Regions from separate parts of the Megasphaera massiliensis genome, predicted to be linked through region 1. Evidence: riboswitches for the same ligand, from Rfam matches in the RefSeq annotation. Region 1 holds a riboswitch; each other region holds the start of a gene.

Region 1 (7,998 bases):
TTCGGGAAGCCGGCCCGATCAAAGGCTTCGGCCAAATAATAAGCCGTTACCGGCGTAGACTGGCTGGGCTTTAAGACGACCGTAGCACCGACTAAAATAGCCGGGATGACTTTCTGGATAACCTGGCCCAAAGGATAGTTCCACGGCGTGATGCAGCCGATGACCCCTAAGGGACGGCGGTAGACGACGGACTGGGGCAGTTTTTCGACTAAGGGCAGGTCCGGGGCCAAGTCGATATAAGACTGGGTCCGTACGAACTGGTAGGCGATGTGATTGGTCTTAACGAAGGAAACGGGGATGCCCAATTCCTTGACGGTGGCATCGACCATCTGCGGTTCAAACTGAATGAGCTCTTTAAGCAATTTTCTCATAAAATCAATTCGTTCTTCCATCGGCCTTGCCGCCCACGCAGGAAAGGCCTTGGCTGCAGCAGCTGAGGCCGCGGCGACATCCTGTTCACCGGCAGCGGCAACGGTCGTGAAAACTTCCTTCGTCGCCGGATTTTCAACGTCGATGTATTGGCCGGATAAGGGAGCTACCCACTGGCCATCGATATACAATTTTTTAAAGTCCATGAAAAAAACCTCCTTTGCGCTGATTTATGCTACCATTATAGATAGAAATTCTCCATTGTGCAACAAAAAAGGCATCGTACTCTGAAAAATTTAAGTACAATGCCTTTACCATTATTTTGCCTCGACTTCCAAGGCCTCCGATTCCGACGCGAAATGCCCCAGAACAGACCCGCCGACAAGACCGACGACAAAGGGAACGATCCAGCCGAAGCCGTAGGCCGACAAGGGAACGGCAGCGACGATGGCTTTGGCAACGGCCAGGCTGCTAAGGCCCGGCAGGGATTCCAAGCAGGCGAAGACCGTGACCAAGTAGACCGAACCCTTATAGGCCCACTGATTGGGCAGCAAGGGACCGACGATGCCTAAGACCAATAAGGCCAGGCACGGCGGATAAGCGACGCCGAAGATCCAGCCGATGTAGGTGACGATGCCGTCGACACCGAGGAAGGCCGTCAGGGCCGAGAGGATCGAGCAGGCGACGGCCGCCTGTTTATAACTGACACGGCTGCCGGAAGTCGTGCTGGTAAATTCCGCAACGGCAGCGATCTGACCGATGGCTGTCGTCAGGCAGGCCAAGACGACGGCGATGCCCATGGGAATCATGACCCAGGTGCCGATGCGGTGGATGATGGCTACCAAGAGTTCAGCCCGGCCGATGGACTGGGGATAGTAGGAACTGACGCTGGCCCCCATGTAGAGCAGGCTGCCGTAGATGATGAGCAGCAGGACGAAGGAGACGACGCCGCAGTAGATGAGGACCTTATTGCGCTGGCCGACGCCCGTATAGCCCTTGCCGCGAATGGAGCTGAGGAAGACGGCAGCCATGATGAAGCTGACCAGGACGTCGCCCGTATTGTAGCCGCCGAGGAAGGCATTGACGAAGGGATTGTCTGCGGCAGGTTCCGCCGGCGTCCCCAAGGGGAAGAAAATCCCGGCAATGGCGATGGCCACCAAAATGAAGGCCAAGGCCGGCGTCAAATACTTGCCCATGCGGTCCATGACGTTATGCGGGTCGGCGACGAAGAAGTAGCAGAGCAGGAAATAAAGGACGACTAAAGGAATCATGGGCGCTGCCGGAAAATTTCCTTGTACACCGAGCTGGATGGCCGTCGCCGCCGTCCGCGGAATGGACACGAAGGTACAGACCAGCATCAAAGCCGCCAATAAAATCCGGTACGTATATTTTCCGACCTTGTCCGTAATCGTATGGACGTCGCCGTTGAGGCCGATGACGATGAGCGTAAAAATAGGCAGGAAAATCCCCGACAAGGTCAAACCGGCCAGGCCCGACAAGAAATCACTGCCGCTGTTGAGCCCCAAGTGCGGCGGAAAAATAAGATTGCCGGCCCCGAAATAGGTGGCAAAAAAAGCAAAGCCCAGGATGATGACATCCCGTTTCCGAATCGTCTGTCTGCTGGAATCATTCATAAGAAAAGTCCCCCCAACCCCATCATAAAGAATAAGTGCATCATACAAAAAAGAGGCGCTGCCCTCAAGCTGCGCCTCAATTCACATCATATCTTTCAGGAATAGCCTGTAGGAATTGGCACCTTACCATTGGCAGGTTGCCGCAGCGTCATCGGGCCCATCCCTCAGCTGCTCTGGATATTGCGGTATGAAATTTTGTATGTATTGGTAGTATTTTATAAAACTTTTCGCTGTTTGTCAATAACTTTTTAACAAAATTACTTCTTCGACGGCTTATTTTGACTTCCCGGGCATAAATCAGAGAGGAAGCATTCGTCGCATAAAGGCTTTCGGGCCTTGCAGACCCGTCGTCCGTGCCAGATGAGCCAATGATGAGCCCGGCTCCACCATTCCTTGGGAATGGCCTTCTGCAGTCCCTTTTCGACTTCAAGGGGCGTCTTGCCTTTGGCCAGCTGGAGCCGATTGGATACGCGAAAGACGTGGGTATCGACGGCGATGGCCGGAATGTCGAACAAGACACTGACCAGGACATTGGCCGTCTTGCGGCCGACGCCGGGCAGTTTCACCAATTCGTCAAAAGTCTGCGGTACTTCACCGCCATAGTCTTCACAGAGGATGGCGCAGTTGGCCAGGATATTCTTGGCCTTGCTGTGATAAAGGCCGCAGGTCCGAATCTTTTCTTCGAGGCCGTCGAGGCCGAGGGACAGCATCTTTTCTGCCGTATTATATTCCGGGAAGAGGCCGGCCGTCACGATATTGACCCGTTCGTCCGTGCACTGAGCCGACAAGATGACGGCAATCATCAGTTCAAAGGGCGAATTGTAGTGCAGGGCCGGCTTCATGATGCCGTATTGATCCTGGAAACGCTGGAGCATTTCATCTTTTACTTTCTTGGTAACAGCCATATCACTTTACTTCCTCATCGGTATCGATGACATCATTGAGACTTCCCATTTCATAGCCGCCAAGGTCGAGGGTAACGTAGGAGAACCCCGTATCCTTAATGGCCCGGACGATTTCCTGGCGATGGGCCAACACCGACGGGATCTCGTCTAAGCCCACTTCGATACGGGCTACGTCGCCGTGATAGCGGACCCGCAGCGACCCTTGAACGTAAGGAGCCACAGCGGCTTCGGCAGCATCGATCTGAGCCAGGAGATGCGGCGTCAGGCGGACGCCGTAAGGAACGCGGCTGGCCAAACAAGCGGCACTCTGCTTATTCCAGGTCTGGAGACCGAATTCCTTGGACAGGGCCCGGATATCGGCCTTGTCTAAGCCGGCTTCGATCATGGGACTGCGGACCGAATCAGACAGCTCTTTAAGGGCCTTCATGCCCGGCCGGTAATCGCCGAGATCGTCGACATTGCCGCCGTCGATGACCCACTGATAGCCTTCGGACCTAGCTAGGTTCACCAAGGCCGTGAAGCGGATCTTCTTACAGTAATAGCAGCGTTCCGGCGGATTTTCCACAAACGTCGGATCGTCGAACTCCGTCGAATTGACCAACCGGTGTTCGACGCCGATGAATTCCGCCATGGCCTTGGCATCAGCCGCTTCACTCCCCGGCAGGGTGGCCGATACGGCCGTAATGGCCAGGACCTTATCACCCAGCGCTTCATGGGCGGCATAGGTCAAAAAAGTACTGTCCACGCCGCCGGAAAAGCCGACGACGACACTGCCCAGCGACTTTAATATATCTTGCAGTTTTTCATATTTCTTGCGCGTATCTGTTGAAACCATAAGGATTCCCCCTTATACAATAGTGCAGAAAAGGCGCCTTCTCCCCTCTTCCCGAGAGGGCCCCAAAGAGCCGCCGCGGAAAGGAAAGCAGAAAGAGCCTCCCTGTTCGGCCATCGTCCCCTCAATGGCCGGCTTAGAAGAAATGAGCCGATTCTTCCTTCAACACGGCATCCCGCAGGGCCGACAGCTTGCTGCTGCGCTGGACCCACATTTCTTCCGGATTGACCAGCCGCAGGTATTCAGGCCACAAGGTCTGAATCTGTTCATCGGCATAGGTCATGATGTCCTTGAGATTCGGTTTTTTATAGACTAATTCACCCTTTTTAAAGATAGGGATGAGCATTTCCTGAACGCGGTAGGTCCCGGCCGGAATCGTCCGGAAACGCCAGGGAGCCTTGTCGCTCTTTAAGAGCAGATCCTTCGACTCATCGATGCTTTCCCCTTCGAGGATGATGATGTCAGCCTTCATCTTGCCCGTCTTCTTGTCATAGACGCGAAGGACGTTCTTGAGGCCCGGATTGGAAATCTTTTCGGCATTGTCACTCATCTTGATCTTCGGTACGAACTTGCCGTCGTCGTACTGGCCGACGAGCTTGAAGACGCCGCCCAAGGACGGGCTGTCCTTAGCCGTGATGAGGTTGGTGCCGACGCCCCAGGAATTGATGGCGCAGCCCTGGGCTTTTAATTCGGAAATGAGGTTTTCATCGAGGTCGTTCGACGCTGCAATGATGGCATCGGGGAAACCGGCAGCGGTAAACATCTTATGGGCTTCCTTCGAAAGATAAGCCAAGTCGCCGCTGTCGAGGCGGATACCGTAGACCTTGGGCAGGGTTCCGGCCGCCTTCATTTCCTTGAAGATCGTAATGGCATCGGGAACGCCCTGCTTCAACGTATTATACGTATCGGCCAACAAAATGAGGTTGTTGGGATACTGTTCGGCATAGTGACGGAAGGCTTCCAGTTCCGACGAGAAGCTCATGACCCAGCTGTGGGCCATGGTCCCTAAGACGGGCATGCCGAATCTGGCCCCGGCCAGGACGTTACTGGTCCCGTTGAAACCGCCGATCATGGCCGAACGGGCGCCGTAGACACCGGCCGATTTGCCCTGAGCGCGGCGCAGGCCGAATTCCATAAGATTGTCATTGCCGGCAACAGTCCGAACGCGGCGAGCTTTCGTGGCAATGAGACTTTCATGGTTCATGATCATGGACATGCACGTTTCCAAGAGCAAGGCTTCGTCCTTCTTGGTCTGGACGCGAAGGAGGACTTCCTGCGGAAAGGCGACGGTGCCTTCGGGCATGGCATAAATATCGCCGGTAAAGCGCAGTTCCTTCAAATAATCGAGGAATTCCTGACGGAAAAAGCCGGTACTCTTCAAGTACGCCAAATCATCGTCGCTGAAGTGGATGTTTTCCACATAGTCGATGAGGTGTTCCAAGCCGGCGACGACCGTATAGCCTCCCTTAAAAGGATTACTGCGATAATAGCGGTCAAACACGCACTGCTGCTCGTGCTTGCCTTCAAAAAATAAGCCCTGCATCATCGTCAACTGATACAGGTCTGTCAACAACGCTTTCGTGTACAAAATAACTCGCCTCCAAAAAGATGTTATACCTATTATACATCAGTTAGTCCAAAAGAGATAATCAATTACCGATTTTGCATGCTTTTCAAAATGTTATACAAACTTAGCATGACAGCCCTTTATGTATGCCGGATATGAAACAAGCTGCTCTTCCGATTCATACAGGATGAGCAGCTTGGTCATTATTTTCTTTTCATAACCTTGCGGGCAGCGGCGATGACGTCTTCGGCCGATAAATGATAGGCCTTCAATAAATCATCGGGCTTCCCCGATTCGCCGAAGCGGTCCTGAATGCCGACCAGTTCGACGGGAATGGGATGATGCTGGGCCAAGGCTTCGCAGATGGCACCGCCCAGGCCTCCCATGATCTGATGTTCCTCGCAGACGACGGCTGCCCCCGTTTCAGCCGCACAGGTGCAGATCGTATCGACGTCGAGGGGTTTTACGATGCGGACGTTTACGACGCGGGCCGAAATCCCTTCCTTTTCAAGGGCTTCTGCCGCCACCAAGGCTTCATGGACCATGAGGCCGTTGGCAAAGAGGGTCACATCGGTTCCGTCGCGGAAAACAGCCGCCTTATAGAGGTCAAAAGGCGTGTCTTCCGACGTAATGACCGGTGCCGGATTGCGGCCGAAGCGGACGTACGACGGGCCCTGAATGTCATAGACAGCCAGTGTCGCCTTGTACGTTTCCCACCAGTCGCAGGGCGTGATGACCGTCATGTTGGGAATGGTCCGCATGAGGGCGATGTCCTCGAGAGCCTGATGGGTCGCTCCGTCGGGACCGACGGAAATGCCGGCGTGAGCGCCGCCGAGCTTGACGTTTAATTTATTATAGCAGACCGTGTTGCGGATCTGTCCCCAGCCGCGGCCCGTCAAAAAGACGCCGTACGTCGACACAAAGGGGACGAAGCCCGTCAAAGACAGGCCGGCTGCCGTGCCGACGAGATCTTGTTCCGAAATGCCGACATTGATGTATTTATCCGGGAATTCCTTGCGAATCCATTCGGTCCGCGTCGACTTGGCCACGTCGGCGTCGAGGACCATGACGTCATCGTGAAGGCGGCATAATTCTAAGAGGGCCTTGCCATAGCCGTCACGCATCGGTACTCGGTTCATGACCGCACCTCCAATTCTTTCATAGCCTGCTCGTACTGGGCTTCATCGGGCGCAGCCCCGTGCCATTCGGCCTGGTTTTCCATATAAGAAACACCCTTGCCCTTGACCGTCTTGGCCAGGATGACCGTCGGTTTATCCGTGCGGGCCTTGGCCTCCCCGTAGGCATCATAGAGGGCGTCCGTATCGTGGCCGTCGACGCGCAGGACATGCCAGCCGAAGCTGTCCCACTTGGCATCCATAGGCTCCATATCCTTGATGCCGGCCATGGAATCGACGAGCTGCAAGCCGTTGCAGTCGACGATGAGACAGACGTTGTCCAAATGGTGCTGGCCGGCAAAGGCTGCCGCTTCCCAGATCTGGCCCTCCTGCTGCTCGCCGTCGCCGATGAGACAGAATACCTGCTGCATCTGCCCCTTTCGCTTCAAGCCCAAAGCCATGCCGTTGGCAATGGACAGGCCCTGCCCCAAAGAACCGACGGCACAGTCGAGACAGGGCAGCTTCTGCAGGTTAGGATGGCCCTGAAGGGGACTTCCTACGGTCCGCAGCGTATCGAGCCATTCCAAGGGGAAATAGCCCTTATGGGCCAGGGTGCTGTAAAAAGCCGGCGCCGCATGGCCCTTCGACAAGACGAAACGATCCCGTTCCGGCGCATGAGGCCTGTCGGGAAAACACGTAAATATATCGGTAAAATAGAGCGTGGCCATAATTTCGACAGCCGATAAAGAGCTGCCCGGGTGGCCCGACCCGGCACGGTAAATAGACCGCACGGTATCCCGCCGTATCTGCATACAGACGTCGCGTAGATCATGCCTCATGAACGCATAGCCTCCTAATAATATACAGGTCGATTAAGAAAAAAACGCCGCAGTACTCCCCTTTCATCGGGCAGGCGGTACGCGTGCGTTCGGACAAACGACCTCAGTTATTCGCTTCCGTTTCTTCAATTAATTGTACAATGATTAGATACGCAAGTCAATCGCAATCAACGGCCCAAAGCCGCTTTATGCAAGTATCGCAAGGGCCTCTCCCCCATCTCCAAAACGCAAAAAAAGCCCTGTCAGAAAAGACAAGGCTTTCTCAGCAATTGTAAAATCGACTACTCCTTCATGGCTTTGACGACTTCCGGATCGACAGCAAAACTATATTCCTCATTGGGGAAACTCCGATCCTGTACGTCTTTGATGTACTGACCGACGGCATCGACGATGGTCTGATGGAGGTCGGCATAGGTCTTGACGAACTTCGGACGGAAACCGCCGCTCATGCCGAGGAGGTCCGTGCAAACCAAGACCTGACCGTCGCAGACATTGCCGGCACCGATCCCGATAGTGGCCGCCTGTTTCAAGGCCTTCGTAATTTCCGCTGCAATATCCGTCGGTACGCATTCCAAGACGATGGCAAAGGCACCGGCTTCTTCTAGGGCCAAGGCTTCCTGAATTAAGCGTTTCGCCGTTTCGGCATTTTTCCCCTGCACGCGGTAGCCGCCGAGCTGATGGACCGACTGCGGCGTAAGGCCGATATGGCCGACGACGGGAATGCCTGCCGTCGTCAT
Region 2 (7,998 bases), on a different contig from region 1:
AATTGAGGTATTTCGGCTTGCTGTCGTCGAGGACTCGCCCGCCGAAACCGACGATGCGGCTGCGGCCGTCGCGGATGGGAAACATGACCCGGCCGCGAAAAGCGTCGTAAAAGTGGCCGTTTTTTTCTTTTGCCAGACCCAGTGCAACCAGTTCTTTGCCGGTGACGCCCTTTTTCATAAAGGCGCCGGTCAGCTTATCCCAGCTGTCCGGTGCAAAGCCCAGCTTAAAGGCGTCAATCGTATCGCCCGATACGTGACGCTTGTGAAAATAGGCCAGCCCCGGTTCCCCGTAATGGGTCTTTACCAGGCAGTTATGGAAGAAATTCCCTGCCATTTCATTGATTTCATAGAGTCGGTCCCGCAGTTTATCGCGGGCTACTTCTTCAGCCGACCGTTCGATGACGGGCAGGGCAATATGGGCCCGTTCGGCCAATCGCTCGACGGCGTCTGCAAAGGAAAGGTTTTCTTTTTTCATAATGAACTGAAAAACGTCGCCATGGGCATGGCAGCCGAAGCAGTAGAAAAATCCCTTATCGGCCGTGACGCTGAAGGACGCCGTCTTTTCATTATGGAAAGGACAGCAGGCCCAAAAATTGCGGCCCCGTCTGTTCAGCGAGACGTAATCCGAGATGACGCTGACGATGTCATTGGCCTGGCGAACCTGTTCAATAAATTCGCTGGAAAACCGTTTCACTCCTTATCACCTGCTTTGTTTCAATTAAGCTGATGTATTTATATATTCTCTGTCGACCTGTCCAATTCCTTCTTTTTGAAAGGCCCTTTTCGCAGAAATGCCGAAAACGGATACATAGCCTTTCTATGTTATACTATTTCGACGCATAGCGTCAAGTTTCCTGTTTATGAAGATGAAATTTTCTCCATTTTCTCAAAATCAGCGTATTTCCTTGCTTGCGGGCTAAAATATAGCCCACCTCTTTTCCTGAAATGTGTGGATTTATTTATTTCTATTGGGTATAATAAGAATAGACAACGCCAAGATAGAGGAATATGCCAATGATTCATTTTACAGTCGGTCCGCTCCACCGGCCTACGACCGTAGCCGGCGCGATGAAACACTTCGGCGTCTCATCCACACTAAGACGCCGCATCAAGCACAGCGGCAGCTGTACCATCAACGGCCAGCCTGCCTCGACGCGCGATTTCGTCCGGGAAGGGGATGTCGTGTCCATCGTCATTCCCGTCAAAAACGAATTTGCACCCGAGGATATCCCCATCGGCATCGTCTACGAAGACGACTACCTCATGGTCATCGATAAGCCGGCAGGCATCTTAATGCATCCGACGTCGGCCGTTCGAGACGGGACGTTGGCCAACGCCGTGGCCTATCACTACGCCGCGACGGGTCAACACTGCTCATATCACCCCATGCATCGCCTCGATAAAAATACGTCGGGCCTGTGCATGGTCGCCAAAGAACCGCAGATTCAGTACGCCTTCGACAAAAAAGATCTCAGCTATAAACGGCTGTATCTGGCCATTTGTCAGGGACGATACCCTGCGCGGGTCACAACTGTACACGCCCCCATCGGAAGATGTCCCGACAGCATCATTACCCGCTGTGTCAGGCTCGACGGCAAGCCGGCTCATTCCGATTTCACCTGCCTGGCGAGGTCCTCTGAATACAGCCTGCTCCAAGTGGTGCTTCATACCGGACGGACTCATCAGATTCGGGTCCACAGCAGTTACCTCGGCTATCCCCTCTTAGGGGACGACCTCTACGGCGGTTCCCGCCGACTCATGCAGCGTCAGGCCCTCCACGCCTACTGCCTGCAGTTTACCCACCCCATGACACATCGCTTCATTACCGTTAATTCCCGGCTGCCTGAAGATATGGACGCCCTCGTCCGTCAGGCCGGCTGGAATTATATACATTAACACTATTCTATACGTAACTTGTAGGAGGAATGTAAACATGCCATTAATTGGAACTACAGAAATGTTTAAAAAAGCCTATGAAGGCCACTATGCCATCGGTGCATTCAACATCAACAACATGGAAATCGTCCAGGCTGTCACAGAAGCTGCTGCTGAATTGAAATCCCCGATCATCCTTCAGGCTTCGGCCGGTGCCCGCAAATATGCGAAACCGTCGTACTTGAAACATCTCGTAGCCGCAGCCCTGGAAGATTACGATCTCCCCATCGCCCTTCACCTCGACCACGGTGCTGACTTTGAAACCTGCAAAGACTGCATCGACAGCGGATTCACGTCTGTCATGATCGACGGCTCCAAACATTCTTTCGAAGACAATATTGCTTTGACGAAAAAAGTCGTTGAATATGCTCATTCCAAGGGCGTCGTCGTCGAAGGCGAACTCGGTCAGCTGGCCGGCATCGAAGACGATGTCAACGTCTCGGCTGAAGAAGCTCACTACACTCGTCCGGAAGAAGTCGAAGAATTCGTATCCCGCACGGGCGTCGATTCCTTGGCTATCGCTATCGGCACCAGCCACGGCGCTTTCAAATTCACTCCGGAACAGTGCACGCGCAACGCCGACGGCGTTCTCGTACCGCCGACGCTCCGCTTCGACATCCTCGAAGACATTTCCAAACGCCTGCCGGGCTTCCCGATCGTACTCCACGGTGCTTCCTCTGTCGTACCGGAATACGTCAAGATCATCAATTCCAACGGCGGCGACCTCGCTGATGCTGTCGGTATCCCCGAAGATCAGCTCCGCAAAGCAGCCTCTCTCTCGGTCTGCAAGATCAACATCGACTCTGACCTCCGTCTCGGCCTGACTGCCGGCATCCGCCAGCACATGGCTCAGCATCCGGATCACTTCGACCCGCGCCAGTACCTGACCGACGGCCGTCAGTTCGTTCACGACATCGTAGCTCACAAAATTAAATCCGTCCTCGGTTCGGAAGGTAAAGCCTAATCGCATGTCCTGCAAAAAAACTATTGATTTTTTCTGTGGCATATGGTAAAATTTTTTCTAGTGTTCTTGTAAATTAGGGAGGTGAATCCATTGCCGCAGATTAAATCCAACATGAAAACGATGGAAAAAGACGCAGCTCGTCATGCAGCTAACTCTCGAGTAAAATCTTCCGTTCATACCGCTATCCGCCGTACGAACGAAGCCATCCTCGGCGGTGACGCTGATGCCGTTAAACAGGCATTTGATAAAGCTAGCAGCGTAATCGACAGCGCCGCACGTAAAGGCGTTCTCCATAAAAATACGGCAGCTCGTAAAAAATCCCGTTTGGCTTCCAAAGTCAATGCGATGGGCAAATAAGTTGAACTGTAGAAAAAGCGTTGTCCTCTGAGACAACGCTTTTTTCGTATAAGGAGGTTTCTATGTTCCCCCATCGCAGCCAATGGCGTCATTTTCTGACCCTGTTTTTTCCCCTGCTCTTGACCCAGATGGCCCAAGTCGGCACGTCGGTCTTCAGCTCGATTTTCAGCGGCCGTGCCGGTACGGTCGATCTGGCCGGTGTCGCCGTTGCCGTCAACATCTGGATTCCCGTCTTTGCCGGCCTGTGCGGCATCTTCTTCGGCATCTCGCCGATCATCGCCCAGCTCCGCGGCGCCAAAAAGACGGAAGAGATTCCCATATATATCATGCAGAGCCTCTATCTGAGCCTGGCCTTTACGGTCGTGATTTTCCTCTTAGGCTATGTGCTGCTGCCGCCCTTTCTCGACTTCATGGGCCTTGAGCCAAAGGTTCATTATATTGCCTGGGAATATCTCAAGGCCCTGGCTTTGGGACTGGTTCCCATTTGTCTTCAGGCGACGATTCGCTACGTCGTCGACGCCCACGGCAAGACCCAGATATCGATGGCCATCCTCATGACCAACTTGGTTCTCACCATTATCCTCTTTCGCCTGCTCATCTTCGGCGCCGGCCCCATTCCGGCCATGGGCGGCATCGGCACGGGCTATGCCATTACCATCGCCGGCTGGGTGTCCTTTTTACTCTTCGTCGCCGTCCTGACCTTTATGGAACCCTTTCGCTCGTACGATTTATGGCGCCGCCTGCGTCCTTTCAGCTGGCATCACGCCTATCACCAGTTGGAACTGGGCATTCCCATCTTCATCGCCGTCTTCTGTGAGACCAGCCTCTTTTCCATCGTCAGCCTTTTGATGGCAGAATTCGGGACCTTATATCTCGCCGCCAACCAGGGCGCCATCAGCTTCACGACCTTGACCTATACCATTCCCTGGAGCATCAGCCTGGCGGCAACCATCGTCATCGGCTACGAAGTAGGCGCCAAAAACTATCAGGGTGCCCGGCAATACGCCGTTCTCTGTCAAATCACGGCCCTCATCATCGCCGTCGGCGTTACCTTATTCACCTACGTCTTCGTCGACGACATTGCCGCCATCTTTACGACGGATGCCGAAACCTTCCGGGCCCTCCGAACCTTCCTCTTGTGTGCCGTAGCCTTTGCCTTCTGCGATGCTATGGGTACGCCCGTCCAGGGGATCCTCCGCGGCTATAAAGACGTCCGCATCATTACCTACATCGCCTTTATCACCTACTGGTTCATCAGCATTCCCATGGGCTATGCCATGGCCCATCTCACGCCCTACGGCCCCTTCGGCTACTGGCTCAGCCTGATCATCAGCCTGGCCATCAACGCCGCGGCCCTCAACTGGCGGCTGTGGAAACAGACGGCCTGGCGTTTATCATAGTTATATAAAGGAGTTGATTCTATGCCAACGATTGAACAATTAACGGCCTACGCACAGGTATTACTGCAAAAAGGCCTCAATCTTCAAAAAGAACAGACCTTAGTCATCAATGCCCCCGTCGAAGGCCACGACTTCGTCACCTTACTGAGTAAAGAAGCCTACACCATGGGTGCCTCTGAAGTCGTCGTCAACTGGCGTTCCGACGACATGACCCGCCTGCGCTACGAACACGAAGACCTGTCGTCTTTTGAGTCCCTGCCCGACTGGCGCCGCGACTTCAGCCTTCATTACTATCATAAAAAAGCGGCCTTCCTGAGCCTCATTTCGGCCAATCCCAAACTCCTGAGCGGCATCGATACGAAGAAAATCTTTGCCCAGCAAAAGGCGCACAATAAGGCCTTAAAAGAATATATCGACGGCATGATGGCCTCGAAGACGACGTGGCTCGTCGCCGCCGTACCGAGCGCCGTCTGGGCCAAGCTCCTCTATCCTGATCTTGACGCCGACAAAGCCTATGACGCCCTTTGGAACCAGATTCTCCAATCGTCAAGAGCCGATGGAAAAGACCCCTTGGCCGACTGGGATGCCCATCTGGCCAACCTCAAGGCCCGCCGGACGTGGATGACGAATCAGCACTTCACGAGCCTTCACTACACCAACAGCCTGGGCACGGATCTTACCGTCGGCCTTCCCGATAACCATATCTGGCAGGGCGGCATGGAAGAAACGGCAAGCGGCATCTTATTCAATGCCAACGTGCCGACGGAAGAAATCTACTCGGCTCCCAAGGCCGATGCCGTAAACGGTACGGTATACAGTACGCGGCCCCTCGTATACAACGGCAACACCATCGATCAATTCCACCTGACCTTTAAAGACGGCAAGGTCGTCGACGCCGCCGCTAAAGTCGGTGAAGACGTCTTACAGAAGCTCGTCGCCGTCGATGAAGGCGCCGGCCGCCTGGGCGAAGTGGCCCTCATCCCCTACGCCTCTCCCATTTCCCTGTCGGGCATCTTATTCTACGAAACCTTATTTGATGAAAATGCCTCCTGCCATTTAGCCCTGGGCGCGTCGTACCCGACCTGCCTTGAAGGCGGCACAGAACTCGACAAAGAAGGCCTTTCTAAAGCCGGCCTCAACGATTCCATGATCCACGTCGACTTCATGGTCGGTTCCAAAGACCTTACCATTACGGGCCTAAAAAAAGACGGCACCGTCGTCCCTGTATTCACCAACGGAAACTGGGCCGAGTAAAGATTACTTATTGACAACGGCAAAAAGCCGTGCTATTATAAGTTGCAACAACGATATACCTTTCATCCAGAGCAGCTGAGGGACTGGCCCGATGACGCTGCGGCAACCCCCATTCGGGAAGGTGCCAAGTCCACCGGAACATTCCGACAGATGAAGTAACACCGTATTGACGGCCGTCATCTGCATGACGGCCTTTTTTATTGTCTTTATCCCTGTACGCCTGGCTCAAGGAGTGATACTGTGATTACCTTAAAGAACATTACCAAAACCTACGGCGGCGCTGCCCAAATCCAAGCCTTAAAGGGCATCAACCTGACCATCGAAGACGGCGAGATCTTCGGCATCATCGGCAAGAGCGGCGCCGGTAAATCGACCCTCGTCCGCTGCATCAATATGCTGGAAAAACCGACCAGCGGCGAAGTCATCATCGACGACAAAGACCTGTGCAAAATGAGCGAATCCCAGCTTCGGGCAGAACGCAAAAATATCGGCATGATTTTCCAGCACTTCAACCTCCTCTCCTCGCGGACGGTTGCCGAAAACATCGCCTTCCCCTTGGAACTGGTCGGCGCCTCGAAAGACGTCATCCATAAAAAAGTCGAATCCCTGTTGGAACTGGTCGGCCTCAGCGACCGCGCTGCCAACTATCCGTCTCAGCTCTCAGGCGGTCAAAAACAGCGCGTCGGCATTGCCCGTGCCCTGGCCAGCGACCCCAAGATTCTCCTTTGCGACGAAGCGACGTCGGCCCTCGACCCGCAGACGACGAAATCCATCTTGGAACTCCTCCAGGACATCAACCAGCGCCTGGGCATTACCATCGTCATCATCACCCATGAAATGGCCGTCGTCCAAAACATCTGCCATCGGGCAGCCGTCATCGAAGGCGGCGTCATCAAGGAACTGGGCCGCGTCGTCGACATCTTCACCAATCCCCAGTCCCAGACCATGAAGGACTTCGTCACGTCCGTCATCAACATGGAACTGCCGAAGGGGATCAAGAATCTCGGCGTCTCCGACCAACCGACGCCGGACCGGGATATGCTCGTCCGCCTGCGCTTTAAAGGTCAGGCTACCCATGAACCGGTCGTCTCGGAAATCGTCAGCACCTTCCACGTCAAGGTCAGCGTTCTCTACGGCAACATCGACTACATCCAGGATGAACCTTTCGGTTACTTGATCATCGTCATCATGGGCGATATGGAAACCCAGGCCAAGGCCTTCTCGTATATTAAAACATTACCGATAGGAAGTGAGGTATTAGGTTATGTCCCAAGAAATCATTAAGTTAATGCTCCAAGGCATTGAAGAAACGTTCTATATGGTCGCCGTAGCCACGGTCATCGCCGGCATCATCGGCATTCCCCTGGGCGTCACCTTAGTCACGACCAGCAAGGGCCACATCCTGCAAAACCTCTTCATCAACCGGATTTTGGGCACCATCGTCAACATCATCCGTTCCGTGCCCTTCATCATCCTCATGGTGGCCATCATCCCCTTGACCCGACTCATTGCCGGCACGTCCATCGGTACGGCAGCGGCCTGCGTCCCCTTGACCATCGTCGCCATTCCCTTCCTCAGCCGCCTCGTCGAAACGTCGATCCGCGATGTCGATTACGGCCTCGTCGAAGCTGCTGAATCCATGGGCGCTACGCCTTTCCAGATCATCCGCAAGGTCCTCCTGCCGGAAGCCCTGCCGACGATCATCAACAACGTTACGGTCCTCATCGTCAACCTCATCGGCGCATCGGCCATGGCCGGTGCCATCGGTGGCGGCGGCCTCGGGGACATCGCCATCCGCTACGGCTACCAGCGCTTCCGTCCCGACGTCATGTTAGCGACGATCATCATCCTCATCGTCGTCGTCAACCTCATCCAGTACGGCGGCGACCTGGCATCGCATAAGAAGAATAAAAAATAACAGATCTGCCAAAAAAGACATGAACAGCTATTTTCGGTTCATGTCTTTTTTTATATCCCTTGGTCACACGCTCCTTGCGCAGAACGTTACATTCAGCCGCAAATAAATGCTTCATAGCCGAAGTGAGGCATACCCTATCGATCAAGCTTCCATCGCTTAGGCAGCGCGTC
Region 3 (7,998 bases), on a different contig from region 1:
ACCGTTCAAGACCTCTCGCCGGCAGCGCCGGAAATCCATATTGACGATGCTGCACTGGGCGCCGTTAAGACGGCCCTTGAAGGAGCCAAGAATCGCTTTTTTGACGGTAGTCCCGTCGGCTTGGGTGAGGTCATGGCCCTGACCAAAGATTGGTTCGTCCAAACGCCGCCGGCTATCGATGCCGATGCCAGCTGGCCGCCCTTTGAAGCGGCTTTGCAGGGCGCCTTAGACAGCATGGTTGCCATGCGCCTTCGCGAAGGGGCCAACATCGGTCGGGATTTGCTGTCCCGGTCGGCTGTCATGAAAGGCCTCGTCGAAGAAATTGCCGGTCGTAAGGATGCCATGACGGCGGCTTATCAAGAGCGGCTGGAAAAGAAAATTCGCCAGCTCATCGATAAGGCGCAGGCGCCCGTGCCCGACGAAGACCGACTCTTGCAGGAAGTGGCCATGTATTCTGATAAGGTCGACGTGACAGAAGAAGTCGTCCGTTTTGAAAGCCATTTGAATCAGCTTCACACCATGCTTCAAAGTGACGGTGAAGTCGGTCGAAAACTCGATTTCCTCATTCAGGAAATGAACCGCGAAGCCAATACCATCGGCTCCAAGGCCGGTGATTTAGCCGTCACGGAGTCGGTGCTGCAGCTTAAAAATGAAATTGAAAAAATCCGCGAACAGGTGCAGAATATCGAATGATGAACTTCAATTTATTAAATATCGGCTTCGGCAATGTCGTCATGGGGGATAAGGTCGTAGCCATGATCAGCCCGGAGTCGGCTCCAATCAAGCGCCTTATCCAAGATGCCCGAGACGGAAACAACCTCATCGATGCGACCTTTGGCCGCAAGACGCGGTCCGTCATCGTCATGGATAACGGCTGGATCATCTTGTCGGCTCTTCAGCCGGAAACCATTTCCCACCGTATCGTATCGGCAGGCAGTGATGCTGATGCCATCGATGCAGCGGAAGAAGAAAGGGAGTAATACTATGAATGATTCCGGACTGCTCATCGTTGTATCCGGCCCGTCCGGAGCCGGGAAGGGGACGATTTGCGCGGCCCTGCGCAAACAGTTTCCCAATATCCAATATTCTATTTCCATGACAACCCGTCAGCCTCGACCGGGAGAAGTCGACGGAGTCAATTATTATTTCTCAGACAATGCCCGTTTTGAACAACTGCTCTCAGAAGATGCTTTTTTGGAGCACGCTAAGGTCTACGATCATTATTACGGTACGCCGAAAAAATACGTCTACCAAATGCTGGACGAAGGGCAGCACGTCATGCTGGAAATCGATATCCAAGGGGCCATGCAGGTCAAGGAACGCTATCCCAAGGGCATCTTTATTTACATCGTGCCGCCCAGCCGTTCTGTCTTGGAACACCGACTGCGCAGCCGCCAGACCGATAGCGAGGAGGTTATTGACGGCCGCTTGTCCAAAGCTCGCGAAGAGCTCGACTGGATCGACCGCTATGACTATGTCATCGTCAATGACGATTTGGAAACCGCCATCGATGAAGCGGCATCGATCATAAAAGCCGAACAGTGTAAAGTCATGCGCAATGCTAAAAACATTGCCCATACGAAAGAATTGTATAAATGATTAGGAGAGATGAACTATGTTAATTAAACCGACCCTTGAATCTTTGATGCAGAAAGTAGACAGCAAATATACACTGGTTACCTTGGCTGCCAAACGGGCTCGTGAATTGACCGACCACGATGAAGCCTTGGTCAATGTCGATACGAACAAAGTCGTTTCCATCGCCATGGAAGAAATCGACCAGAATAAGATTACTTATGAAGCCCCTCGCGACGGCATTAAATGACACGGAGGTACTTGCCATGAGTTTGGAAGGGAAAAAGATTGTCCTTGGCATTACGGGCGGTATTGCAGCCTTTAAGGCCGCATCCGTTGCCAGTCAACTTCGGAAGTCAGGAGCTGAAGTCAAGTGTATCATGACGGCCCATGCAACGGAGTTGATTACGCCGCTGACGCTGCGGGAAATCTCAGGAAATCCCGTTGCCGTTTCCATGTTTGAAGATGTTCCTGAATTCAACGTCGAACACATTGCCCTGGCCCGCTGGGCCGACGTCCTGGTCATTGCACCGGCGACGGCCAATATCATCGGTAAGATCGCCAATGGCATTGCCGACGATATGCTGACGACGACAGTCATGGCAACGACAGCGCCGGTTCTGATGGCTCCGGCTATGAACAGCAATATGTATTTGAACCCCATTACCCAGGATAATATGGCTAAGCTGAAAAAATTCGGCTATCATCTCATCGAACCGGACAGCGGATACCTGGCCTGCGGCATCACCGGCATCGGCCGCCTGCCCGACCCGGACGTCATCGTCGATTACATCGAATTGCTGGCCTGTAAAAATGACCTGCTCAAGGGGAAGAAAGTCATTGTTACGGCCGGCGGCACGCGGGAACCCATCGACCCGGTCCGCTTCATCGGCAATCATTCCAGCGGCCGCATGGGCTTTGCTATTGCCAAAGCGGCGGTTGCTGCCGGGGCCGAAGTTACTCTGGTTGCCGGTACGACGGACAACTTGAAAACTCCTGTCGGCCTTGCACGGCGCATCGACGTCGGCAGTACCAGGGACATGAAAGCGGCTGTCGAATCGTATTATGACGACTGCGACTTGGTCATTAAAGCCGCGGCCGTTGCCGATTATCGTTCGGCTCATCCGGCGGAAAATAAGATCAAGAAAAATGACGATGTCTTGACCCTTGAAATGGCTAAGAATCCTGACATCCTCTATGGTCTTGGCCAGCGTAAAACCCATCAGGTCCTGGTCGGTTTTGCCGCTGAGACGACGAATGTCATCGAATACGGTACCAAGAAACTTCAGAAAAAGAATCTCGATATGCTCGTAGCCAACGATGTCAGCGCCGAAGGTGCCGGCTTCCAGGGGACGACCAATATTGCCACCTTGCTGTTTCCGGACGGCTCTTCAGAGACCTTGGAAAAGATGGCAAAAGATGAACTGGCTTCCATTATCGTAGCTCGGGCAGCTGCGATTATCAAAGCTAAAACTTCCAAACAAAAGGCATAACGAAAGGCCATCCCGACCGGTTGGGATGGCCTTTTTTTTGACAGTATAAAAAATATACCCAGATCAGTTTATCCGTAGTAAATATATAAAAAGTGCGTTCTTTTCGTTTTGAAAATCTTATGGTATACTTAAATCGTCAAGATTTAAATGATACAAATAATCAAGATAATGAAACATATACTATGACATGGAAAGGATGATTCCCATGAAGATTGCTGCAGCCGATATTTTAAAAGCCTTTAACTTCAGACACGCTACGAAGAGTTTCGATGCCTCGAAAAAGGTATCCGACGCCGACTTCAACACCATTTTGGAAGCCGGCCGTTTATCGCCGAGCTCCTTTGGCTTTGAACCGTGGAAGTTTTTAGTCATTGAACGCCAGGACATTAAGGATAAATTATTTCCCATCGCCTGGGGCGCCCAGAACAGCTTGAAAGGGGCCAGTCACTTCGTAATCCTGCTGGCTCGCAAGAAAGTCGATACCTTGTACAGCTCTCCTTACATCACCCACATCATGCGCGACGTACAGCATTTGCCGGAAGAGGCGGAGCAGGGGAGAAAAGCTGCTTTTGAGGCCTTCCAGAAAGACGATTTCAACTTACTGGAAAGCGACCGGGCCATCTTTGACTGGGCCAGCAAACAGACCTACTTGGCACTGGCCAACATGCTGACGACGGCAGCCATGCTCGGCGTCGATTCCTGCCCCATTGAAGGCTTTAATCGGAGCAAGGTAGAAGCCATGCTGGCCGATGAAGGCCTTCTCGACACGGAACACTTCGGCGTTTCGGTTATGGCCGGCTTTGGCTATCGCAACGAAGAACCCCATGCCAAGACGCGGCAGGCCATGGAAGATGTCGTTACCTGGGTAAAATAAGGTACCTATTCCTCAAAGGCATAAAAAACGGCAAGAAATGCAGACGATATCTGCCATTTCTTGCCGCTTTTGGTTATGCTTTTTTGGCATATTCTACGACGGCTTTGGCAAAGCCGTTTAAATTTGTCGTCTTGATGGGAAGGCAGGGGCAGCCCATGTCTCTGGCGGCGGCCATGGCCCATTTGACCAGATCGGTCTGGCCTTCACTCAAGTTGATGACTAAGAGGGTGGAAGCCCGCAGGATTCGGTCGTCGCCGGTATAGCCGCTGAGGACGGCAGCCGTCGGGAAGCGGCGTTTTATCCGGCCCTGCCATTCCGGCGTACCGCCGGCCAAGGCGATTTGGCGTCCGGCCAGGAAGCGGTCCAGGCTGTGTGTATAGTCACGCTGGGTCATGAAGGACGGCAGTTCGAGGCCGCGGTCTTCGGAAGGACGCTTGGCTTTTTTTTGTGTTGCAGCGGAGTTGTCCGTAGTCTGCGGGGCGGTTGCCGGTTCGGCCGTTTTCCCCGGCTTTTCTGTGGCGGTCCGTTCTGCTGTTTTTATCGGTTCCGCAGAGGTTGGCCCATCGCCGGATGCCGCGGGAGCCGGCGATGTTTCTGAAACTGATGGTTGTGTCGGCGCTGTCGGTTTTTCCGGTGATGCTGTTTTTTTCGGTTCCGTCGCCCGGGCCGGTGCCGCCGAGGCTGTCGGATCCGCTGCTTTCGAAGGTGACGGGGCGTCTGATTTCACCGGAGTCGAGGCGGTTATCGGCGCTGACGGGTTTACGGCTGCATCGGCCTTCGGTACGGCTGCCGAGCTTGTCCTTTCGGGTGCTGAAGCAACTTTTTTTGCCAATTCGGGGTTGGCTTCGTATTTTCTAAGGGTCTGACGCAGGGTCAACAGATCCGATACCTGAATGGCGGCTTTTTCCTTGATCCGTTCCGTGTACTCTTCCTGTTGGCGGAGGGTCGCTTCATAGTGCTGAAGATCTTCTTGGCGGCCGTTTCGTTCGTCCTCCAGTTCCTGACGCAGCCGTTCCAGTTCAGAAAGAACGGTTTTGCGGTTTTGCGATTCGAGACGAAGCCTCAGGAGTTCTTCCCGATCGGCTTCCATTTGAGCTTTTTCCTGGCGCAGCTGAAGGAGTTCTTCTCGTTCTTCGCCGGCAATCATGGCCGGTGTCTTTTCGGCGTCCGCCCGGCTGTCATCGATCCAGGGACCGTCGTAGATAGCCATTAAGTAGATGCCTAAGGATTGGGCGGCCATGTGTTTGGCTTGTTGGATATCTTCAAAGACATCGCTCAACCCGACGAGTTCATCGTCGGTCTTCAACATTAAGAGGTCGATCATGCCCATGTAGGAATCGTCGCCTGTCGTCTGGGCTGTGGCATAGCGTTCCAGACGAATCGTACCGGCATAGATTTCAGTGGCATTTCGTTTTGATGCATAATAGGTATTGATGAGGAGACGGTCCGGCGTCCGTTCGTATATCCGCAGAATCATGGCTTCTTCCCGCTCCGTGCCGTTATAGCGGATGAAGGCCAGGCTTTCTCGCTGGAGTAAGGTGTTTACCAATCCTTGCGTACGATACCATTTATCCCAGATCTCTACGCGCTTGGCCAAACGCAGATCTGCCGTTTTACAGTGGGTGGCAAAGTCAAAATAAGGGTCGTTGAAAAATATATCTCTTGGCCGCAATTTGGTCATCATAATCATCCTTTCTTTCTATCTATTCATTATAACGTTTTCTGTAACGGATGTAAAAAAATATTCTTCAGGAAGTGCGGAGGCGAACAGGTACGTCGGAATTTTTTTTAGAAGGACAGAACTCATGTTTGCTATACCAAAAAAGAACTTGCAAAATAGAGGGGTTTGAATTATAATGAACCAGTAAATCAAATAAAGAACCATCAAGAGACGACGGAGGGACTGGCCCTATGATGTCGCAGCAACCTTCATAAGTGAAAGGTGCTAATTCCAGCAGTCTTATACTGGCAGATGGGGATTGGAAGCCCCTCTCATGACAGTCATGAATGAGGGGAATTTTTTTTAAGGAGGAAACCTCATGGTGAAAAATCGTGAATTCTTTACATCTGAATCCGTAACCGAAGGGCATCCGGATAAAATGGCTGACCAAATTTCTGACAGCATTTTGGATGCCATTCTTGCAAAAGATAAAAATGCCCGCGTTGCTTGTGAAACTTTAGTGACCACCGGGATGGTCCACGTCGTCGGTGAAATTTCGACGACGTGCTATGTCGATATTCCGCACATCGTTCGTGAAACGATTCGTTCCATCGGTTATACCCGTGCGAAATACGGCTTTGACTGCGATACTTGCGGCGTCTTGGTATCCCTCGATGAACAGTCGCCGGATATCGCCATGGGCGTCGACGATGCACTCGAAAAGAAGGAAGGCAATACGGACCAGTTCGACACCATCGGTGCCGGTGACCAGGGGATGATGTTCGGCTATGCCACGAATGAAACGGATGACTACATGCCCCTGCCTATTTCCTTAGCGCACCGTTTGGCACGCCGCCTGGCCAGTGTTCGTAAAGACGGAACGCTCTCTTATCTCCGTCCGGACGGCAAGACCCAAGTCACCGTCGAATATGAAGACGGCAAACCGGTTCGCATCGATACCATCGTCATTTCGGCGCAGCACAGCCCGGAAATCACGCGTGAACAGATTGAAAGGGACCTCCTCGAATTCGTCATCAAACCGGAACTCCCGCAGGGCTTATTCGATGATAAGACGAAGCTCTTCATCAATCCGACGGGCCGTTTCGTCATCGGCGGTCCTCAGGGTGACTCCGGTCTGACCGGTCGTAAGATCATCGTTGATACCTATGGCGGCATGGCTCGTCACGGCGGCGGTGCTTTCTCCGGGAAGGATCCTACAAAGGTCGACCGTTCGGCCGCCTATGCAGCCCGTTACGTTGCTAAGAACGTCGTCGCTGCCGGCCTTGCCGATAAGTGCGAAATCCAGTTGGCATACGCCATCGGCGTAGCTCGCCCCGTTTCGATCCACGTTGAAACGTTTGGTACGGGCAAAGTCGACAATGAAAAAATTGTCGGACTCATTGAAAAGAATTTTGACCTTCGTCCGGCTGGCATCATCGCCATGCTCGACTTACAGCGGCCGATTTACAAACAGACTGCTGCTTATGGCCACTTCGGCCGCAACGATCTCAACCTGCCTTGGGAACAGACCGATAAAGCGGATACGCTCCGTAAAGAAGCCGGCTTATAATTGAGATGCAGAGACTGCCGCAGGGACGGCAGTCTCTTTCTGTTTTTGGGCGTATGCCCTCGGACGGCAGCGACGAACTTCGGCTGCAGCCCTGATGAGGAGGTATGTCCGTGATTGCTGAAATTATCATTAATACGACGGCCAAACGGTTACAGCAGACCTTTTCGTATACCGTGCCGGATCACCTGGCCGTTCGCGTCGGAAGCCGCGTCATCGTTCCCTTTGGCTTTCGCCGGGAAGAGGGGATTGTCGTCGCCCTCCATGAGGCGCTGGACGAATCGACTGATTTCACCTTAAAGCCCATTGAGGGCCTCCTGTCATCACAGACCGGATTTCGGGAGGAAATGATTGAAACGGCCCTTTGGATCCGCGACTACTATGTCTGTAATCTTTCCGATGCCCTGCGGTTGTTCATGATCGACAAGCGCGGCCTCGTCCGCCGGGAAGTCCTGTCCCTGGGGCCGACGCCGGCGACGACGGCAGAAGGCCGGTCGGTTCAGCTCTATGTCGCCGATAAGGGAAAGGTGGAAAAAGGAGCCCTCGGCCGTAAATTTGGTCGTGACCTCGTGTCTCGTCTCTTAGCCGAAAATGGTCTTTGCAGTGAGAGCTTTTTAAAGAATAAGATTGCCGATAAAATGGAGGACTGGCTGGCCTTTGAAAAGGATGACCTCGATGGTACCCTTCACGGCCGGCCTAAACAGCAGGCCTTATTGGCGGAACTGAAGGAAAAGAAAACGGCGCCGGCTGCCTACTTCCAGTCAAAGGGCTATACGCGTGACCTCATGCGCCGCCTGGCTGCGACGGGCCTTGCCCGTTGGGAGCAGCA
Region 4 (7,998 bases), on a different contig from region 1:
CCTGTCGCCCTTTGCGCACAACATGGGCGTCGCCCTGTTTCTCATCTGCCTTTCCGCTATCGGCATCCACGCTTCCATGGGCGTCTGGTGGACCATTCCGACGACCTTCCTCTCCGGTCCGGCCGCTGCCGGCTCCATCGCCCTCATCAATTCCTGCGGCAACCTGGGCGGCATGTTCGGCCCCAATATGATGGCTTGGGTCCAGGCTCAAACCGGAAGCTTCGCCATGGGCTACTACTTAATGGCCATCTTCATGTTCAGCGCCGGGCTCTTAGTCCTGACCTTGAAATATAAGGTAAACGGCACGGTAAAAGAAGATGTACACCTCGATACACGAACAAATACGACAGGTTACACCGGCACCCAGCCTAGCGTAACCCATTAAGATACAAAAAAATCCCACGGCCTCTCATAACACTCGAAAGGACGTGGGATTTTTTTGACAGAATTAATGAAATAGTAAAGGAACCGTAGCTTCTAAGCCCTTGCCAGAAATACTCTCAACGCTTCTTGGGCAAATACGGCGTATCCTTCGGCATTGGGATGAACTCCGTCAGCATAGAGATTTTTCCCGGATGTTTCTTCGCCATCCTGCAAAGCCTGATAAAAGTCGATAGCCGCGCACCCCGTATTGGCACTATAATCCAAAAGCCACTGGCGGTAGCGGCGGAGTATCTCATTGTGCCGATTCACATCGCCGGCATCCTGCCAGCCATAGTAGGCACTTTCCGGCTTCGTCAAAGGAGGAATGCCGATATACACCGGTTCCTCCTGGGATTTTAACAGCGAAACCATACTTTCTATATTGCGGCAGACGGAGGAAAAGTCCTTATCGAGGAGGATATCGTTGGACCCTCCCATGATGAAAAAGGCATCGTAGCCGACGAGGTCGATCTGGTGCAGGCGAAAGACCATGCCCGCCGTCGTGTCGCCGCACTGTCCCCGGTTATCGATCTGAATCTTGCCGTCTGCAGCCACCAAGGTCGTCCACCGCTCTCCCGGAAGCGCATCGTACCCATAGGTCAAACTATCGCCTAAACAGAGGATTTTCATGACCGGATCCCCTTTTGAACGGCTGCTACGGCCGTTTCTGCCGAAAGCCACGGCGCATCGAAGCGGCAGCCGGCTTTTTCAAGGTCCATCTGGCAGGTGAACATCTTGGGGATAGCACTGGCATAAATATTGTGGTCGTACATATAGCGCAGCGTCGTTTCGACGTCAGCATCGCTGAGGATGTGGCCGTGGTCGATGAGAACCAGTCGGTTAGCGTAAGGCAGAGCCGCTTCCAGCGTATGTTCGACGACGACAATCGTATGGCCGTAGGTTACATTCAAATCGTGAATCAATTCATAGAACTCGTGGGTCCCTTCCGGGTCCAAGGCCGACGTCGGTTCATCAAAGACCAGGATGTCGGGGTTAGTCGCCAAGACGTCGGCAATGACCAGACGCTGACGCTGGCCGCCGGACAGCTTGGTCAGGGGACGCTGGCGATAAGGCAGCATGTGGACTTTTTCCAGTGCTTCCGTGACGGCCTGATCGATTTTATCCGGAGCAACGCCCTGGTTTTCCAGGCTGAAGGCGATTTCTTCTTCAACGGTCATGGCGACCAACTGGCTGTCGTAATCATCGAGCATGGCTCCAACGCGGGTCGCGAGTTTTGAAATCGTCGTCTGCGTCGTCGCCTGTCCGTTGACATAGACCATGCCCTTCATGACACCGCCGAAATAATGAGGAATGGCGCCGGTCATGGCCATGCACAGCGAGCTCTTGCCGCTGCCGCTTTCGCCGGTAATGACCAGGAAGTCGCCTTCACGGACCGTCAGATTGACATCATCGAGGACCGGCGTCTTCTGTTTATTATAGATATAAGAAAGGTGTTCCATAGAAATGAGGCCTTCTTGAGCGGGCTTCAAGTCATACATGCTGTGATCGGAAGCCACTTCCTGTTCTTCGAGAGAATCGAGGATGCCTCGCGATACGAAGAGGCGCAGGGCCGGAAAATACATAATCGGCGTGACGATGGCATTCAAGGCACCGATGACGACGACTAAGGGCAGCATGGCTGTAAAATAGACGACGTTCGGAAGATCCATGACGAATTTTAAAATAGTGACGAAGGCACCGCCGCTCATGCAGGTAGCGGCAAAGCCGGTCAGGACAGGCAAGCAGGAATGGCCTTTCACTTTGATGAAGGCCAGGTTCTTGACGATAAAGGCACAGGTAAGGGCCCCGACGGGTTCACTGATAAGGTTGCCATAGGGAAAGCCCGATTTCGACGTCAGAACATTTACCAAGGCAGCGACAAGACCGATGCCGAGAGCCTGTTTATAACTGGGCTTGGTCAAACAAATGGCGACGCAGTAGGTAGCAATCGTCCAGTTCGGCGTAACGCCGCCGACGCTTGGCGATACGAGGTGCAAGATCGTACCGATGGCCAGCATCAGCGTCGTAATGGTAATCCAACGGAACTGACCGCCCTGACGGTGATGAAATTCTAATTTAGAAATATCTGCTACTTGTTTCATCGAGTTCCCCTCCTATACCATACCCTGCATCCGCAAGTAAACGATACCGCAGCTCAAGGCCAACATGACAAAAATAACGATGTAATCGCGTCCTTTGGGCTGAACGTTGCTCATAAAACTGTGTTCATGACTGCCAAAGCCGCGCAGTTCCAAGCTGAGAGCCATCGTTTCCGACCGGCCCAGGGACTTCAGCATGAGCGGCTGGACGACACTCATGTAGTTGATGACTTTCTTAAAAACATTGCCCTTCGTCGAAAGGCCCCGGCAGGCCTGGGCTTCCTGAACGGCCTGACTTTCGGCGATGAAGTCCGGCACGAAGCGCAGGGCCGCCGTAAACATGAAGGCGTATTCATAAGGGATCTTAATCTGCTTGACCAAGGCTGCCGTCAAATCCTGGAGGCGCGTCGTCGTCAGCAAGATGATGAAAACGATGGTCATGGCCAGCATGCGAAGGCCCGTGACGTAAGCCGATTCCATCGATCCGCCGCCTAGGAGCTGTACGACCGCCAAGAAGACGGCGAAAATGATCAGGCTGAATACGGCCTTGACATTGCGGGATAAGCTGCCGCACATGCCTAATAGAATGAGTTCAAGGACGACCAAACCGACTAAAGGAAGGGGCGTATGCATGACCAGAGCCCAAAAAGAAAAGGCAAAGGTACCGATTAATTTCGTAACGGGAACAAATTTTTTCATCATCATTTCGTACCTCCTATTCTTTCCAGCATGGCTGCCGTAAACTCTTTCATCGATTTACAATAAGGAAAATCCGGTGCCGCCATAGACAAGGCGACGGCGTCGGGCCGGCTCAGGCCCAAGTCATATAGATCAGGGCGTTTCGTAAACAGTTCTTCCGGCGTCCCGTCAAAGGCCTTGGTATGATTGCCGATGACGATGACCCGTTGACAGTATTCTGCAAAAATATCCATATCATGACTGATGATGAGGATGGTCATGCCCTTTTGATGAAGTTCGCTCAAAAGTTCCATGAGCTGCTCCTTATCTTCGCTGTCCTGACCGCTCGTCGGTTCATCGAGGATGAGATACTGAGTATGCATGGCAATGGCCGAGGCGATGGCAACCCGCTGTTTTTCACCGCGATTGAGGTTGGGCGGATACGATTCGGCAAGCTCCGTCAGCTGCGTCGCCTTCAAGGCTTCCTCAACAGCTTCTTGGATTTCGGACTCACTCATGCCCAGCTGCTTTGGTCCATAGGCCACTTCTTCCCGAACCGTCGGCCGAAACATCTGTCGTTCCGGCCGCTGGAATACATAACCGATAAAATGGCTGCGAACGGAAGCATCGTCACCGTTTATGACCTTGCCGTTATATACGATTTCACCGGAAACGGGCTTTTCAAGACCCATGAGCAGGCGGGTCACCGTCGTTTTCCCGCAGCCGTTGCGGCCGCCGAGGCCGATGAACTCACCTTCACCGATTTGCACATTTACACCTTCCAATACGGGAACACCGCTACCGTAATTGAAACTGACATCCTTCATTTCCAGCATCTTTCTCTCCCCTTCTCTTTGAAGACAATAAAAAAACCTTTCCATCCCTATAAAGGGACGAAAGGTTCAGATTCTTCCGCGGTACCACCCAAATTGACTCAGTAAGTCCAGCTCTACATGTACGGCCTCACGGCGATACACGTTTCTTTGATAGCGGTGGAAATACACCGTCGCACCCTACTGGTCACCGTTCAGGCCGCATCTCCCGAATCCATTCTATCCGCCGGTCTGCGCCGAACTTCCACTGCCATCGGCTCGCTGTAGCTGCCACAATCGGATATACTCGTTTCGTTCATCGACAACATTTATGATTTGCTTTAGATTATATAATGGCAATGGACTCTTGTCAAGATAGAAGAACCTCAAAACAGGTTCCTCGTTTAAAATATAATTTTTTCGCACCGTATCATTTCAAATTGACACTGATTATCGAGTATTTTCATATTGACAAATTGCCCATTCATGGTAAACTATTACACAAGACAATTGAAACGACATTTATCCAGAGCGGCGGAGGGACTGGCCCTATGAAGCCCGGCAACCGATAACACGGTGCTAATTCCTGCGGAAACTATTCCGAGAGATAAAGAACCAAGACCAAGCCTCTTTCTCTTTCGGGAAGAGGCTTTTTTCATGGATAATGGCGAAGCAAAAAGGTCTGACTATTCTATTAACAGGAGGTATAACTCATGAAAAACTTCAAAAAACTTTCCGTTCTCGCCGCTGCGGCCCTGATGGCCGTTGCATTCTTAGCCGCCGGCTGCGGCAGTGATTCCCAGACGACGGCTTCGTCCGACAAGAATGTCACCGTCACCGTCGGCGCAACCCCCGTTCCCCACGCGGAAATCCTCAACGAAATCAAACCGCTCTTGGCCAAAGAAGGGGTCGACCTCAAGGTCGTCGAATTCACGGACTACGTCAAACCGAACCTGGCTTTGAATGATAAGGAACTGGATGCCAACTTCTTCCAGCACACGCCGTACCTCGATAAATTCAACAGCGAACACGGTACCAAATTAAAAGCCATCGCCAAGATCCATGTCGAACCCATGGGCATTTACTCCCGCAAAATTAAAGATCTGAAAGATCTCGCTAACGGTGCAAAAGTCGCCATCCCTAACGACCCGACCAACGGCGGCCGCGCCCTCCTCATCCTTCAGAGCGCCGGTCTCATCACACTTAAAGACGGCGGCAACATCACCTCCACCGTCCAGGATGTCGTAAAGAACGATAAAAACCTCCAGTTCGTCGAACTCGAAGCTGCTCAGATTCCCCGCTCCATCGACGACGTCGACATCGCCCTCATCAACACCAACTTCGCTATGGAAGCCGGCCTCAATCCTTTGAAGGACGCCCTCTTCCTGGAACCGAAGGATTCGCCTTACGCTAACGTCGTCGTCGTCCGTGACGGCGACGAAAACCGTCCGGAAATCCAGAAGCTCGTCAAAGCCCTCCAGTCTCCGGAAGTCAAGAAATTCATCGAAGACAAGTACCAAGGCGCTATCTTACCGAGTTTCTAATAGACAGGCAACAAAATCTTCAATATAATAAAGATATAGAAAAGAGGCTGCCTCTATGGGGCAGCCCTTTATCTTCTTATGATCTGAGGGGGAAATTAATGTATGCATACTCATGAGCTTTTTGCAAAAAAGACGGTCTTTTCATTCGAAGTTTTCCCGCCAAAGCGAGATACGCCCATCGAAACCGTCTACCCGACGCTCGATGAACTGAGCAAGATCCATCCGGACTTCATCAGCGTGACCTGTGGAGCCGGCGGCAACGGCGGCAACCGCACGACGGAAGTCGCAACATATATAAAAAACCTGGGCTGTGAAACAGTAGCCCACATGCCCTGCATCTATCTGACCGAAGAAGATGCACTTAAAACATTGCAGGAGCTGAAGGCTCGAGGCATCGAAAACATCCTGGCCCTTCGCGGCGACGAAACGCCGGGAAGAGAACGAACGCACCGCTTCGAACACGCCAGCGACCTCATCGCCTTTATTAAAGAAAAGGCTCCGGAGTTCAACATCATCGGTGCCTGCTATCCCGAAGGCCATGCTGAGGCCAAGACCGTCGCCGCCGACATCCGCAACTTAAAGACCAAGGTCGATGCCGGGGCCAGCGAACTGATTTCTCAGATGTTTTTTGACAATGCCGTATTTTACCGCTTCCTAGAACGCTGTGAAATCGCCGGCATCAAGGTTCCCATCGAAGCCGGCATCATGCCGGTCACCAATAAGCGCCAAATCGAAAACATGATTGCCATGTGCGGCGCTACCCTGCCCATCAAATTCCAGCGGGCCATTGCCAAATACGGCGATAAACCGGACGCCATGTACGATATCGGCATCACCTATGCCATCGACCAAATCGCCGACCTTCTGGCCAACGGCGTCGACGGTATCCACGTCTACACCATGAATAATCCGGACATCGCCAAACGGATCTCCGATGCCGTCAAAAACCTCTTGTAAGATAATCAATCAAAAACACGATTTCTCCTGCTTAAGGAAGGAATCGTGTTTTTTTCATGTACAAGCTTATTCTTTTAGGACGTAACCATAGGCGTGGATGCGGCCGTCGTCTTCTTTTTCCAAATAGACGCCCTGGATTTCCGAGGCAAACCCGGGCAGTTCGTTCAAACCTTCTTCGAGGGCCTTGAAATACTGAACAGCCGTCTTTGACCAGCGTTCACCCGGGACGACACAGAGGACGCCCGGCGGATACGGAAGGGCCCCTTCAAGGGCGATGCGGCCTTCGATGTTGTCGAGGGATACCAATTCGCCCTGCCCGCGGACGAAGGCATGATGAGCTTCTTGGGGACTCATGACGTATTCCGGGAAGTATTCCCGACGGAACAATTTTTTCTGTAAATCTTTTACATGATGGGATTTATAAAAATCGTGCATTTCCTGGCAAAGGCGTCGTATCGTATAGCCGGCATAGCGTTCAGGATGGGAATTGTAGACGCCGAGGAGGACTTCCTGCATGGGGACGTCGTGGTCGACGAAGCGTTCGAAGCGGACCAATTGGGATACGAGGAGGCGCATCTTGTTCTTATTTTCTGCCGGTGTCAAAAGGAACAAGATCGAGTTCAAGTCGCATTTTTCCGGGATGACGCCATTTCCCCGAAGGTACGTCGCCAGAATATTGGCATGGATTCCGAAATCTTCATATTCTCCCGATTCAGCATCGATCCCGGGTGTCGTAAGTAAGAGCTTGCACGGGTCGACCAGGTACTGCCCCGGTCCATAGCCTTCAAAGGCATGCCACGTGGCTCCGGGCTCAAAGGTAAAGTACGCCAAGTCATGTGTCATCTCATCCGTATCCCCCTCCTGCCAGGGCTTTCCGTGAACGGCAGGTGCGACGAAGGGCCGGATATAATGGCAGCGGCGCAGGATATCTTTTCGGGCATCGATGCCCAGTTTCACGCAGTCCAGCCACATCTTTCGGCCGGCGGCACCGGCGTGGATTTTGGCGTTGACGGCAATGGTAGCAAACATGGGATAAAAAGGACTCGTCGAGGCATTGGCCATAAAGGAATTGTTAAAGACCTTATGGTTACAGTACCGAGCCTGGTTGTGGATGTGATTATCCTTTTTATGGATTTGCGAAGCCTGAGAAAAACCGGCCTGCTGTTTATGTACCGACTGGACGACGAGGATGCCCGGATCGTCGTCATGCAAGTCGAGGAGGAGGGGCGAGCAGTCCTTGAGCATGGGAATGAACTGTTCATAGCCGGCCCAAGCCGAATCAAAGAGGATATAATCACAGAGGTGGCCGATGCGGTCGACGACGTACCGGGCGTTGTACAGCGTGCCGTCATAGGTATCGAGTTGGATGACGGCCAAGCGGAAGGGCCGTTTGGATTTTGCCTTTTCGGGGTTCCGTTCGGCTGCCAGCTGGCGCAGATATCCTTCATCAAAGCAGTGGTCATCGATGCCGCCGATGAAGCCATA

The links. A riboswitch is a leader RNA that binds a small molecule or an ion and turns the genes downstream of it on or off. The one in region 1 is predicted to bind S-adenosylmethionine.
Region 2: another riboswitch for S-adenosylmethionine. It lies ahead of UCI88_RS05225 (methionine ABC transporter ATP-binding protein); the one in region 1 lies ahead of UCI88_RS10120 (branched-chain amino acid transport system II carrier protein).
Region 3: another riboswitch for S-adenosylmethionine. It lies ahead of metK (methionine adenosyltransferase); the one in region 1 lies ahead of UCI88_RS10120 (branched-chain amino acid transport system II carrier protein).
Region 4: another riboswitch for S-adenosylmethionine. It lies ahead of UCI88_RS06800 (MetQ/NlpA family ABC transporter substrate-binding protein); the one in region 1 lies ahead of UCI88_RS10120 (branched-chain amino acid transport system II carrier protein).

What each region holds. Positions count from the first base shown of each region.
Region 1 is NZ_JAXIXE010000045.1:61,006-69,003, forward strand. Features, by position in the region: gene UCI88_RS10115 (aldehyde dehydrogenase family protein) at 1-575, opposite strand, end outside; gene UCI88_RS10120 (branched-chain amino acid transport system II carrier protein) at 687-2,003, opposite strand; SAM riboswitch class I at 2,089-2,187, opposite strand; gene nth (endonuclease III) at 2,261-2,908, opposite strand; gene larE (ATP-dependent sacrificial sulfur transferase LarE) at 2,910-3,743, opposite strand; gene UCI88_RS10135 (nicotinate phosphoribosyltransferase) at 3,877-5,328, opposite strand; gene UCI88_RS10140 (transketolase family protein) at 5,511-6,446, opposite strand; gene UCI88_RS10145 (transketolase) at 6,443-7,261, opposite strand; gene panB (3-methyl-2-oxobutanoate hydroxymethyltransferase) at 7,543-7,998, opposite strand, start outside.
Region 2 is NZ_JAXIXE010000027.1:76,046-84,043, reverse strand. Features, by position in the region: gene dnaG (DNA primase) at 1-694, opposite strand, end outside; gene UCI88_RS05250 (RluA family pseudouridine synthase) at 1,015-1,896, shown strand; gene fba (class II fructose-1,6-bisphosphate aldolase) at 1,934-2,899, shown strand; gene rpsT (30S ribosomal protein S20) at 2,990-3,256, shown strand; gene UCI88_RS05235 (MATE family efflux transporter) at 3,319-4,656, shown strand; gene UCI88_RS05230 (aminopeptidase) at 4,678-5,910, shown strand; SAM riboswitch class I at 5,970-6,067, shown strand; gene UCI88_RS05225 (methionine ABC transporter ATP-binding protein) at 6,151-7,194, shown strand; gene UCI88_RS05220 (methionine ABC transporter permease) at 7,175-7,828, shown strand.
Region 3 is NZ_JAXIXE010000009.1:13,567-21,564, reverse strand. Features, by position in the region: gene UCI88_RS01475 (YicC/YloC family endoribonuclease) at 1-693, shown strand, start outside; gene remA (extracellular matrix/biofilm regulator RemA) at 693-980, shown strand; gene gmk (guanylate kinase) at 985-1,599, shown strand; gene rpoZ (DNA-directed RNA polymerase subunit omega) at 1,616-1,825, shown strand; gene coaBC (bifunctional phosphopantothenoylcysteine decarboxylase/phosphopantothenate--cysteine ligase CoaBC) at 1,842-3,068, shown strand; gene UCI88_RS01450 (NAD(P)H-dependent oxidoreductase) at 3,274-3,942, shown strand; gene UCI88_RS01445 (hypothetical protein) at 4,016-5,626, opposite strand; SAM riboswitch class I at 5,821-5,921, shown strand; gene metK (methionine adenosyltransferase) at 5,982-7,172, shown strand; gene priA (replication restart helicase PriA) at 7,283-7,998, shown strand, end outside.
Region 4 is NZ_JAXIXE010000035.1:39,954-47,951, reverse strand. Features, by position in the region: gene UCI88_RS06825 (MFS transporter) at 1-385, shown strand, start outside; gene UCI88_RS06820 (GDSL-type esterase/lipase family protein) at 478-1,053, opposite strand; gene UCI88_RS06815 (tryptophan transporter) at 1,050-2,525, opposite strand; gene UCI88_RS06810 (energy-coupling factor transporter transmembrane component T family protein) at 2,538-3,221, opposite strand; gene UCI88_RS06805 (energy-coupling factor ABC transporter ATP-binding protein) at 3,224-4,036, opposite strand; T-box leader at 4,087-4,341, opposite strand; SAM riboswitch class I at 4,532-4,626, shown strand; gene UCI88_RS06800 (MetQ/NlpA family ABC transporter substrate-binding protein) at 4,726-5,556, shown strand; gene metF (methylenetetrahydrofolate reductase [NAD(P)H]) at 5,659-6,513, shown strand; gene speC (ornithine decarboxylase) at 6,580-7,998, opposite strand, start outside.